Regions from separate parts of the Caproiciproducens puteiluti genome, predicted to be linked through region 1. Evidence: riboswitches for the same ligand, from Rfam matches in the RefSeq annotation. Region 1 holds a riboswitch; each other region holds the start of a gene.
The links. A riboswitch is a leader RNA that binds a small molecule or an ion and turns the genes downstream of it on or off. The one in region 1 is predicted to bind cyclic di-GMP.
Positions count from the first base shown of each region.

Region 2: another riboswitch for cyclic di-GMP. It lies ahead of ACRQU7_RS10895 (sigma-70 family RNA polymerase sigma factor); the one in region 1 lies ahead of ACRQU7_RS01135 (methyl-accepting chemotaxis protein).
Region 3: another riboswitch for cyclic di-GMP. It lies ahead of ACRQU7_RS04055 (methyl-accepting chemotaxis protein); the one in region 1 lies ahead of ACRQU7_RS01135 (methyl-accepting chemotaxis protein).

Region 1 covers NZ_CP194790.1:238,017-242,327, forward strand. Annotated here, with positions in the region: gene ACRQU7_RS01135 (methyl-accepting chemotaxis protein) at 1-1,661, opposite strand, end outside; cyclic di-GMP riboswitch class I at 1,817-1,897, opposite strand; gene ACRQU7_RS01140 (glycerate kinase family protein) at 1,976-3,109, opposite strand; gene ACRQU7_RS01145 (D-2-hydroxyacid dehydrogenase) at 3,324-4,283, opposite strand.
Region 2 covers NZ_CP194790.1:2,227,838-2,232,148, reverse strand. Annotated here, with positions in the region: gene ACRQU7_RS10905 (hypothetical protein) at 149-304, opposite strand; gene ACRQU7_RS10900 (recombinase family protein) at 316-702, opposite strand; gene ACRQU7_RS10895 (sigma-70 family RNA polymerase sigma factor) at 1,260-1,709, opposite strand; cyclic di-GMP riboswitch class I at 2,120-2,211, opposite strand; gene ACRQU7_RS10890 (hypothetical protein) at 2,307-2,576, opposite strand; gene arsA (arsenical pump-driving ATPase) at 2,650-4,311, opposite strand, start outside.
Region 3 covers NZ_CP194790.1:826,895-831,205, reverse strand. Annotated here, with positions in the region: gene ACRQU7_RS04055 (methyl-accepting chemotaxis protein) at 6-1,802, opposite strand; cyclic di-GMP riboswitch class I at 1,958-2,038, opposite strand; gene ACRQU7_RS04050 (MalY/PatB family protein) at 2,060-3,241, opposite strand; gene nifJ (pyruvate:ferredoxin (flavodoxin) oxidoreductase) at 3,318-4,311, opposite strand, start outside.

The DNA of each region.
Region 1 (4,311 bases):
TTTCCAACCAGTTCCTTCATTGTCTGGGCCTGTCCGGAAAGCTCTTCGCTTGCTGCGGCACTTTCTTCAGCGGTTGCAGAGTTTGTCTGTACTACAGAGGAAATTTGTTCTACACCTAATGTTATCTGTCCGATAGAATCTGCCTGCTGCTTTGACGCTCTTGATATTTGATCAACGATATCCGCAACCTCTTTTGTATTATCCACGACAAGAAGAAGAGAGTTCGCGGTTTCATTTGCAATTCTTGTGCCATTCTTCACCTGTTTCATGGAATTCTCAATCAAATCGGTCGTGTTTTTTGCGGCCTCGGCACTCTTACTGGCCAAATTTCTTACCTCATCCGCTACAACGGCAAAGCCCTTGCCTGCCGCACCTGCCCTTGCCGCTTCGACCGCCGCATTCAATGCAAGAATATTTGTCTGGAAAGCAATGTCTTCAATCGTTTTAATGATTTTCCCGATCTGGCCGGATGACTCGCTGATTTGAGACATGGCGCCTACCATTTCTCCCATGTGCCGATTGCTGATCTCTATTTCGGCGCGGACATTGTTTACATTTCTGCTTGCATCGGTGGCGTGTGCCGCATTTTGCTGAACCTGAGCGGATATTTCTGAGATTGATGCGGCAAGCTCTTCCACCGAGCTAGCCTGTTCGGTTGCACCCTGCGCCAACGCCTGGGAACTATCGGAAATTTGACTGGCGCCGCTTGAAACCTGCTCCGAGGCCTGATTGATCTGGCCCAGGGTATCATTAAATGATGCCAAAATGCCAAGGCAGGAATCTTTCAGATCCGCATAATCGCCATTGTAATCCAATGCGGGAAGCACCGTAAGGTTACCACGTTCGATCTCGCCGAGGACGTTTGTTATGTCGGCTATGTATGACCTTATCGATGCAATGGATTCCGTAAAAGCTGCGCTCAGTTGTCCGATTTCATCCCTCGAATTCACGCTGACCTGCACTTGTAAATCGCCCTTCGCCATTTTCCGGGCGGCCTCAACCATATCTTTTACAGGTCTGCTGATGCTGCGTGAAATTGCTAAGGCGATGATAAGGGAAAGCACAAGAGTAATTACAAGAATGGCGAGCATGGATACTGTGGTTGTATTTCTCTGCGCGGTAAGATCCGCGGATATTTGATCTCCCTTGCTTGTTTTTTCACTAAACAGTGTGTTGATTGAAGTTGTTAAATTATCAAATATAGGCGCACCCTCAGTAACCAACAGCCTGTTTGCCTGCTCGTCGTTATTCTCTAAAGCAAGTTCGACGACACGGGATTTCAAATCTTTATATGCTTCCAGATTTTCCTGAATCATATTATAATGTCCGGTTTCGATTACGCCCACCAATGTTTTTTGAATTTCCGCTAAATCCTGATCAATGGCCGCTCCTGATTTATCCAAATTATCAACCGCGCTTTGGATTGTCTGCTGATCGGCTGCAATGATCATTTCTTGTAAAATGGATCGGCTGTTATTGAATTCCGCACTCAGGCGCCCCACATCACCCTGAGCAAATCCATATTTGATCAAAGCATTGCCATAACCCGAATCCATGTTTTGCAGCATGAAAAATCCTACCACGCTGCCAATACTTGAAATGAATGCAACCAAAATAAAAGTAGCAATTAATTTTTTGCCAATTTTCATATTTTTTAACATACAGATACCCCTTTTAAATATTTTTGAACGATTTCAAAAATTTTTCCATTCTTATAAACCTTTATTTAGCTATACTTACTGGCCATAATTCTCTGAACTTTCAGCAAATATTCTATAATAAAGCCGTGGTACAATATTGTACCACGGCCACACAGCATGGTAACCCGGCTGTCTTCATAAACATTAGACCCGTGGCTTTGCGTCCCCGCCTTTCGATGTGTTTGCTATTTTCAAAATGTGATTAAATAATGATAAGGTAACTGACTTATGTAAAAAATATCAAAACTCAAACGAATGCTATAAAAGAATCCTTTTCACTGCCCCAGCCGAATCAAAAACTGCATCAGATTATCGATAGTGAGTGCTAAATCGCTTTTGCTTCGCTGTTTGGCCTCCTTGAAATCCACAGCAACACGGTTGATACTGAACACTCCCGAAACCCCCTCCTGATAAGCCTGCTCAATGCCGTCGCCGATATCTCCCACAACGGCCACAAGGGGAACTCCCAGGCTCTTTGCATGCCGCGCGACACCGATGACCACTTTTCCTCTCAGACTCTGGGTGTCCATTTTCCCCTCGCCGCTGATGATCAAATCCGCGTTTGCCGCCAGACTGTCGAATCCGACCGTATTGAGGATCGTTTCAATTCCCATTTGCAGCTCAGCGCCAAAAAAGGCAATCAGCCCGCCGCCCATTCCGCCCGCGGCGCCGGCGCCGGCAATTTGCGCAATATCAATACCCAATTGTTCCCGTATTACGCGGGAAGCGCTTCTCAGACCTTTATCCAGAGTTTTCACGAGGTTTTCATCCGCTCCCTTTTGCGGGGCAAATACACAGGCGGCACCATTTTCACCGTACAGTGGATTATCAATGTCGCACATTCCCACGATTTCAACATTCCTGAGCGCAGGGTTGAGTCCGGACACATCGATCCGGTCAATCTCGCAGAGAGTTCCGCCGGTTGGGACAAATAAATTTCCCTCTTTGTCATAGAATTTTATACCGGCCGCAGCCGCGGCCCCGGTTCCGAGGTCATTGGTACAGCTTCCCCCGATCCCCACGATGATCTTATTACAGCCATGAATCGCGGCATGCTCCATCAGCTGCCCTACTCCATAGGTAGTGGTTTTGTCCGGGTGCTTATCGTCGTCGACAAGCGGCAGTCCCGCACAGGCCGCCAGCTCCACCACAGCGGTACCGGAACCGATCACTCCATAAAAAGCCTGCATATCCTCCATATAGGGCCCTTTCACCTGAGTAAAAACCTTGCGGCCTCCCATCGCAGTTAAGAACGCGTCCACGCTGCCCTCTCCGCCGTCTGCGACGGGGATCGAAATTACTTCCGACCGAGGATAATGGGTTTTTATTTGATTTTTCATGATCTCGCAGATTTCCATGGAGCTCATGGTTCCCTTAAATGAATCCGGGATTAAAACAACTTTTTCCACAGGCGAACACTCCTTTTGTCCTTCTTTATGCTTCTCGAAAATCCGAACCTTTGAGAAAGAAATAGTTTAACGGTACTGATTGTAAATGCCAATGGAACGTAAATTTAATAAATTTACGTTCCACGGAACAGGCAGAAAACGATCGGGCGCAAAATTTGATGACGGGCTTACTGTCAAATAATTTCGCTTCCGATGTTTTCGGGGATAGTCAGGTTTATTTGTTTACAACATTAATTGGATTCCCGTCGAGGAATGCTTTCAAGTCCTGAACCGCAATATCCATCAGGCGCTGGCGGCTTTCTTTTGGAGCCCATGAAATATGAGGAGTCAGGATAGCATTTTTTGCTTTCAAAAGCGGGTTGTCCGCCTGAATCGGCTCGGTGGAAACAACGTCACATCCCGCGCCGGCAACTTTTCCGCTGTTGAGCGCGTCGGCCAGGTCCTGCTCTACAATCAGCGGACCGCGCGAGTTGTTGACGATGATGACGCCGTCCTTCATCTTAGCGATGCTGTCCTTATTAATGATCCCCTGTGTGGATGGAAACAGCGGACAATGCAGTGAAATGGTATCGGACTGCGCAAGCAGTTCATCCAGAGTGACGTATTGGCAGGTTTCACCCTCCAGCGCCGGGTTCCGATACTCGTCATACGCAACAACTTTCATTCCAAGCGCCTGTGCGATTTTTGCCGTTGCCTGTCCGATCTTTCCAAATCCGATGATGCCCATTGTTTTGCCGGCCAGTTCAATCAGCGGGTAATTCCAAAAACACCAGTCCTGATTTAAGGTCCAGTCACCGCGCAGAACGGCGGCGGAATGTTCACCGATATGATGGCAGACTTCCAGCAAAAGCGCAATGGCGAACTGAGCCACGGCAGCCGTTCCGTAAGTCGGAATATTGGAAACGACAATCCCCTTCTGCTTTGCGGCTGTAACATCCACCACATTGTAGCCTGTCGCCAAAACACCCACATATTTTATGCCGCGGCAAGCCTGAAGTGTTTCCGCGCTGATCGGCGTTTTATTCGTGATGACGATCTCCGCGTCTCCAATGCGTTCCACGATCTCATCGGCAGGTGTGCGGTCGTATACCGTTACCTGCCCTAATTTTTCAAATCCCTCCCAGCTTAAATCGCCGGGATTCTCCGTGTAGCCGTCCAAAATCACTATTTTCATTGCAGATTCCTTTCTTTATACACCATTC
Region 2 (4,311 bases), 2.0 Mb from region 1:
CCGGACACTTGATTTTATTCAATTGTCAAGGAGCAGTTGGTTTTTTGCCAACGCCATTATCTCACACAAAGCAGGAAAAAGCTATACAAATAGCTGATTTTTCGCATATTGACATTAGAAAAAACCGCCTTTAAATTGTGCTTTGCGTTTATGCTGTCCTAACTACATAAGCATTTATCAAAGCCTTTTTTATGAAATCAGCCGCTTCTTTGTTCGGCTCCGCAGAAAAAAGCAATGTGACAGGTAGTCCATTTACTTGGATTCTTATAGTCTCAGCTCTTGTATCCGGCTGCTTTGCCTTCATAGTGAAGCCTCCTATTCCATGCCCATGGTGAGCTCATGGATTGCATTGATATCTCTGAACAATCTGATTTCTCCTTCCAGCGGTGAATAGAGCTTTATGCCCGACTGCTCCAGCTTCCGGAGAAAATCCAGCGTTTGTGCCGAATCTCTCCCGAGGCGGCTTAGTTGTTTTACTAACAAGACATCCATCCTGTCTTGTTCAGCGGCACGTTCGACTGCAATCAGGCCGGGGCGATTATATTTCAGGCCGCTTCCCAAATCCTCGGAACAGCCAACAATGGTGAATCCCAGCTGATCCGCATAGTCATAGAGCTCTTTTTTCTGACCTTTCAGCATGCCGTGGGCATCCTCCGGCGCGTCAATGCGGCAGTACAGCCACGCTCTTTTTTTCAGTCCCATTATAAAAACCTCCTGTTCCTAAATAATGTGGTTTGACCTCACAAGGGCGCGGCAGGGCGCAATTGTCCTGCCGCGTAGTTTCTAAGGTCAAACGATTTGCTTGTTCTTCATTTCAATTTAATGCTTCTATTCGGCACTGCTTCCCGAAGCGAGGGCGGCAACATAAATGGTTTGCCGGTTAAGCAAACACCATAGGGATTTCACCTCTCCGTGGTTCTCACCGAGCCGCCCCCATTGCGTGATCCCGCTTTCAGGCGGGGCTGTGGCTGGACGGAAGTAGCGTTAGCACTGTCCGTTTCATTGCGAAACAACCCACCACGGGCTGCTTTATAACCGGGCTTTGCCGCTCGTCGCCTTCGATGCCATCGGTTCAACGGATGTCTGTCACCCATCCGCAGGTAGTCTTGGCGCGCCCGTCAATGTCGCTGCCGCTCATCACGGCCGGACAGATCATGTATTTATGTTGCCGGATATGAAATTTTCAAGGAGCAATGAGGGAAGAGTAAAACCCCCTCACTTATTTCCACGTTGAGTGAGGGGGTTGAGCGGATAAATTTTTATTTTCCCATAAGTTTTTTTAATTCCGCCAGGATTTTTACCTTTCTATCGTGAATTGTCCGCTGCGCGATCCCGGTTTCTCTGGATAGCTGGCGCTCGCTCTTATCCATAAAAAAGAGAGCCGTGATCAACTCCTGTTCTTCCGGGGCGAGATGTTTGAGGCAGGCCAGCATTTTCCCGATCAGCACCGTCTTGATCGCGGCATCCTCAACACTTTCAATCTCGGTGACAAACTGTCTGTTTTCCTCCAGAAGCCGCTCGTAGGAGTCCTCTCGGCTGGGAAGGTATGTAGCGGTGCCACTGCCATAATCAATCCTGCACCGTTCGACTTTGATGTCGTACTGCTGGTATTCCATCAGGCGGTCGCTTTTCTCCAGAACCTCGATAATTTCTTTGCTTACATCGGGATATTTATCCCGGTAATTTGTTTTTCTCCGATACTTTGCCATAAGCTTGTCCTCCATTTCGTGATTGTTGAAATCCGGAAATGAAGAACAAGCGGAGGGGATCGGCAATGTCGATTCGACACGCTTCTACAAAAAGAAAAGAGCTTAAAATCGAAACTGTTCTTTAGCGGTCGAGGCGGGGCTTTTGTTGTCGAAAATAAAAAATCAGCACTTTGCCCGGGACGGCAAAGTGCTGATTTTTGAATATATTCAGTTAATGGAGGCGAGTGTGTACGGGATTCGCCGTCTTTATTTCAACCTCCGGAAAAGGAAGAAGTAAAGAATATTCATGGGTTCCCCTTTCACCAAGGGACATAGCAGAGCCATGAATGATCTTTGTTCAAATTATCCGTCAGAAGCTATAAAAACAATGAAAGCCTGCCCGTAAAAAGGGCAAGCTTTCAAGTGCGACTTCCGGCAGCCAGGCTGTCATAGCGCGCTTTTACGCACTTTAGACCCTATGGCTTTGCGTCCCCATCGTTAAATGGGTTTGCCCTTGGTTTGACTATTTTGTTGTTTTAACATCTTTCGGCTTGTGCTTCCGTATGATAGGCGCACGTGATTTGCAGGGAATGGGGGGATTCCATATTACTGTTTCCATCAACAGCAGCATGACTGATCGTCCTGAATGGTCAGCTCGCCATTTTCCGCTGCAAGTGTCACAGCCTCTGTCCTTGTTTGAGTCTGGTCATCCATCATAACAGGGACCCCGTCAATGGAAACGGACTTCTCGCCTGCTTGCAATTTGATCAGTTCAAATTGCAAGGATGTGCCGCAGCAGGATTGCTGCTGTGATACTTTTAAACAGTCACAATCATTGGAATCAAATGCCGCCTGAATCAAGGATTTTGCTTCTTCTGTAATTTTCATCTTTCATTTCTCCAGTTCTATCATTTTATGATATCTTTATAATGACACAATCGTCCCATTGGAAAGTGTTAGCTTATATTGTCAGCAGTTTATCTCCTTCGATTTCCTCAGCGCTCCATGCAATTACCGCAAAATTTCCCTTGGAATGTTCATCCACCTTGTTGATCCACTCGATTTCGTTGCTCACCTTTGCGGAAAGTATTTGATTCGTTGTATCGGTCCGGTAGAAAGACGAATTGATTACCCACCATTTTGTTTCGATGCTGGCGCGCTTTAAATCTTCCTCCAGGCGCAGTGCTTCATAGACGGGCGTATCCTCAGCCAAAGTCACAATAATGACCTCGGTTTCATCAGGATTGCGGAGGCGCGGCAGAAGCTTCCGTGCGGATTCGGGGATTTCGCCCTGGGAGCGTTTGATCTCCTGATTGTAGCTTTGTGTGGAATCCAGCAGCAAAAGGGTATGCCCTGTCGGAGCGGTATCGATCACGACGGTCTGGTCTTCCGCTTTCTCTACAACTTCGGCAAAAGCCCGGAATACTGCAATTTCCTGCGTACAGGGAGAACGTAAATCCTCCTCGATATAAGCGATATCATCAGCGGACATGGTTTTCTTTGCATTGGAAAGCACTTCTTCCTGATATTTTTTCAGTTCGGCTTGTTCATCAATATGGCTCATGGTGATGCCGCTGGCCTCGCTGATTACGGATTTCAGGTGCCCGGCCGGGTCCGTCGTAGTCAGATGAACTTTCCTTCCTCTTTTTGAAAGGCCCAGTGCAATTGCGGCCGCAACGGTGGTTTTCCCGACACCGCCTTTCCCCATGGTAAAGATGACCTTTTTATTCGTGCGATACAGATCGTCAATGACATCTTCCAGATGAGGAATCGATTTAGCCCTGACTTTTTCATCGCGGATCTTATACTGATCCTGGGTCAGAAAAGCCCTGACATTGTCAATTCCGGTGATGTTATAAGCCCGCAGCGGAATCCGGTATGCGGTCAGTTTTTTCAAGCCTTGCGGGATGTCATGAAGCGCGTCTTGCTGTTTCCGATACAGGCTCTCGGAAACGCTGTCGTCATAGGAAGTCAGCACGCCGTTGATCACCAGTGTCTGATTGTTGATACCGATCTCCGCCAGTTCCCTGGATGCCCGTTCCGCTTCTTTCAAAGGTGCTTCTTCCGGACGCGAAACAAGAATCAGCGTCGTCTGCTTCCCGTCGGACAAGGTTCTGACGGCTTCTTTATAAACTTCCTTTTTACTTTCCAATCCCGAAAGCTGACCTAAACAGGAAGCTCCATGCGTATTTTCACTGATGAAATTGCTCCAAGCGGACGGCAGTTGCAGCATGCGAAGCGTATGCCCTGTCGGAGCGGTATCGAACAAGATATGATCATAGTCTTTCCGCACCGTTTCATCTGTGATGAATTTTGAAAACTCATTGAAAGCTGCAATCTCGACCGTACACGAACCGGAAAGCTGTTCCTCCATATTTTTAATCACCGCATCAGGCAGCTTGCCGCGATAGGGGCCGATGACACTTTCCCTGTATTCTGCTGCTGCCTGTATGGGATCAAGGTTGGAAACAACCAAATTTGGAACTTCTTTAATCGCTACCCCTTTGTTCGTAAGCTCCGTATGGAAAACGTCCTGCAAATTTGAGGCGGGGTCCGTACTGATTAAAAGCACCTTTTTCCCTTTGTCTGCAAGGGTGACGGCCGTGGCGCATGCTGCCGATGT
Region 3 (4,311 bases), 590 kb from region 1:
ACCCTTTATGCCTGCAGCTCTTCCGGTTCGGAGCACCCGTCCTCACTGAGCCCCTCTTTAGGTCCCGGTTCCTGCCACAGCAGCCTCTCATCGGCAAATCCGGCTGTCCGTTCCGCTTCGTTTTCCTCTCTTAACCGGAACCTTTTTACAAGCGCATTGAGCGTCTGAGCCTGACCGGAAAGCTCTTCGTTCGACGCGGCGCTTTCCTCCGCCGTTGCGGAATTGGTCTGCACCACATTGGAAATCTGGTCGACTCCCGTGGTGATCTGAGCGATCGCGTCGGATTGGCGTCGGGATGCCTGTGATATCTTTTCCACCGCGCTTGAAACCGTTTCCGCTCCTTCCACAACCCTTTGCAGAGATTTTGCAGTTTCATCCGCAATTTTGCTGCCGTTTTTGACCTGCTTTATAGACTCTTCGATCAGGGAAGTGGTATTCTGGGCTGCCTGTGCGCTTTTGCTGGCCAGACTTCGCACCTCACCGGCCACAACGGCAAAGCCCTTCCCCGCGGCTCCCGCTCTGGCTGCCTCCACTGCGGCGTTCAGTGCAAGAATATTGGTCTGGAAGGCGATGTCCTCGATCGTCTTGATGATTTTCCCGATCCGGCCCGACGAATCGTCGATCCTTGCCATGGCATTCATCATCTCCTGCATATGTCCGTTGCTGATCTCGATTTCCCTGCTGACATCCCTGACCGTCAAAATGGCGTTGGCCGCGTGCTCCGCGTTGTCCCGGATATGCGCGGATACCTCCATAATGGAAGCGGAGAGCTCCTCGACGGAGCTTGCCTGCTCCGTTGCGCCCTGCGCCAGCGCCTGGGCCCCGTTGGATATCTGCTCCGCGCCGCCCGTAACCTGTTCGGAAGCCCGACTGATCTGAAGCAGGACGTCATTGAGTGAAGCAGCAATGCCGCCGATGGATTCCTGCAGCTCCACAAAATCCCCCTTATACTCCATTTCATTTACAATACACAAATCTCCTTTTGCCATTTGCGCAAGCTTGACCGATATGTCCGCAATGCATTGCTTGATATATTCGACGGTTTCCGAAAATGCGGCGCCCAGCTGCCCGATTTCATCATGGGAATCGACCTGAATCTGCACATTGAGATCGCCCTCCGCCATTCTCCGGGCCGCCGCCGCCATTTCCGTTACCGGTCTGCTGATTCCGCGGGAAATCCGCAGCGCAACGATGCACGAGACAACCATCGTAAGAAGGATCACCGAGAAAATAAACACCGTGGCCCCTGTTCCCTGAGCGGACAGGCTTGACGACACCTGGTTCCCGGTTTTGATTTTCCCGCTGATCAATGCATTGGCTGAAGCTTCTATTTTATCCGCAATGGGCTCGACCTGATCCGACAGCATCGTTCTTGCCTGTGCGTCCTTATTTTCTATGGCCAGGGTGACCACCTGATCGGCCAGGGTCTTATATTCATCGATGTTTTCCTGAATGGTCTTAAAATCCTGCAGCTCCTGTTCCGTGGTCATTCTGCCGTTGAGAGTCGCAAGGTATTGATTGAGCTTCTCGTTGGATTGGGAGAGCAGATCGGAATCGGTCATCATTTTCTGAACATCCGGATCGATGACAATATTCCTTACAATCACGCCGTTGTGGTTAAACTCTGAATTGAACAGGCCGATATCTCCCTGAGAAAAGCCGTAATCGACCAAAGCTTTTTTGTAATTGGTGTTCATATTCGTCATGACGCTGAGCCCCACGATCCCCGCAATACTGGAAATAACCGCCACGCAAAGAAAAGACAGAATCAGCTTTTTACCGATCTTCCTATTTTTCAACATTTTCATCCTCCCCAAATTTATTCCGGCCGGCGCGTCGGGTGCCGGACCGGGAACACTGAACTGCGGCTTGCAATGGATACGCCGATTCATGCCGCTTTCTGCTTGACCGGAAACACAGCAAAGCCGCGGTACTGTCTTGTGCCGCGGCTTTCTGGAATGGCAACCCGGCTGTCATAGATAACTTTAGACCCGTGGCTTTGCGTCCCCGCCTTTTGACGGGTTTGCTATTTTCATCGTTTTATTCAGACGTATGCTCCTCAGCTCTGCGGAAGCTTCCTGATTTCCCTGACCAAGCTGCTTACCGCTGTGCCGACATTTTTCGCGGAGGTCGCAAGGTTCATGCGCATATGGGTGTCCGCCCTGTTTTCATAGAACCACTCCCCGTAATCCAGGGCAAGACCGCAACGGTTCTGTATAAAATCGTGCAGCTGTTCACAGGGAACGTAAGCGCCCAGATCGATCCACACCAGATAGGTTCCTTCCAGCGGAGAGACCGTAATTTCCGGAAACTCGCGCATCAGCGTGTCACGCAGATAGCGGTAGTTTTCCGCGATGATATTGAGGATCCGCTCCAGCCACGGTTCCCCGTTGCGGTAAGCGGCCTCCACCGCGGCATATCCGAACACGGAGCCTCTGGTAACGCGGATGGACTTGGCGTATCTGTCAAACCGTTCCCTGATTTCCCTGTCGGGAATGACTGCGAAGGAGTTTTTGCACCCGGCGAGATTAAAGGTTTTGGAGGCCGAAGTCAGCGTCGCCAGCATGTCGTCGTAATCCCCGGCGGCTGCCGCGGGGATATGGCGATGGCCGCCGAAGGTAATGTCCTGATGGATTTCGTCGCTGACCACGAACACGCCTCTGTGTTTGCAGATATCCAAAATCCCGTTCAGCTCCGTCCTGCTCCAAACCCGTCCGACCGGGTTGTGGGGAGAGCAAAGAAGAAATAATTTTACATGATTAACCCGGATAGTATCCTCAAATTTTTTCAGATCAACGGTATAATGCCCGCCGGTGTTCACCAGGTCGCAGCAGATGAGCTTTCGTCCCGTGTCCCTGACCGCGTCCATAAACGGATAATAGCACGGAGTCAGAATCATGCAGGCTTCTCCCGGCAGCGTCATTGCGTTGATGAACCAGTACAGACCGGAAACGACCCCGGGCGTATAACGAAGCCACTCTTTTTTGACCTCATAGCCGTGTTTCTTCTTTTCCCAATCGATAAAGGACTGATAATATCCGTCGCCCACAAAAGAATACCCGTAAACCCCAAAATCAATGATCTTCTTCAGCGCCTCATGGACGCAGCCGGGCGCCGGAAAGTCCATATCCGCTATCCACATCGGCAGTAAATCATCCGCACCGAATTTGGCCGAGGCACCGTCCCACTTAGTGCTGTTCGTCCCCCGCCGTTCTGCGGCATCAACCCTATCAATATCCATTTTTCTCCTTCTTTTATAAAGCGGCCGCCGTTTCTGCCTGCACATTTTTCGGAAAGTGGCGGCACAGGACGCGGGTTTAATCCATATTGAGCTCAGAAAGTCTCTTTAGATGCTCGTAATTCTGTTTGGAATATTCTTCGGCCCTTGTAAAGAGCTCCTCGGCGCGCTGCGGGAAGGCACGTGTCAGCGAATTGTAGCGGACCTCTCCCATAATAAAGTCGCGGTAGCTTGCCGTGGGGGCCTTACTGTCGAGGCGCAGCGGATTTTTTCCTACCTCCGCCAAACGCGGGTCATAGCGGAAAAGATTCCAGTAGCCGGCTTCGACCGCCCTTTTCTCCTCCGTCTGGGCAAGGCTCATCCCGCCCTTGATCCCGTGGTTGATACAGGGGGCGTAAGCAATGACGATGGACGGACCGCGGTAGGACTCGGCCTCGTTGATCGCCTTAATGCACTGATTTCTGTCTGCGCCCATAGCCACATGAGCAACGTACACAAAACCGTAGCTCATAGCGATTGCGGGCAGGTCTTTTTTCTTCATCTTCTTCCCGGTCGCCGCAAACTGCGCAACGGCGCCGGCCGGAGTGGCTTTGGAAGCCTGACCGCCGGTATTGGAGTAGACCTCCGTATCAAACACCAGAATATTGACGTCTTCCCCGGAGGCGAGGACATGATCCAGGCCGCCGAAGCCGATATCGTAGGCCCAGCCGTCCCCGCCGAAAATCCACATGGATTTTTTGGCCAGATAATCCCTGTCCTCCAGCGTCTTTCCGGACAGCTCGCAGCCCTGCGCGGCGGCCTTCTTCAGTTCCGGAATCAAAGCGTCGGCTGCGGCGCGGTTTTCCCTGCTGTCTTCTTTTGTGGTCAGATACTGTCTGCAGGCAGCCTTCATTTCTTCGGATGTCTGATCGGAAGCTTTCAGTTTTTCTATGTACCCTGCAAGTCGGCTGCGGATCGCTTTCTGGGCAAGGGTCATGCCCAAGCCGAACTCGGCGTTATCCTCAAAAAGGGAATTTGCCCAGGCGGGTCCAAACCCCCGTTGATTGGTGGTGTAGGGAGTAGCGGGCGCGGAA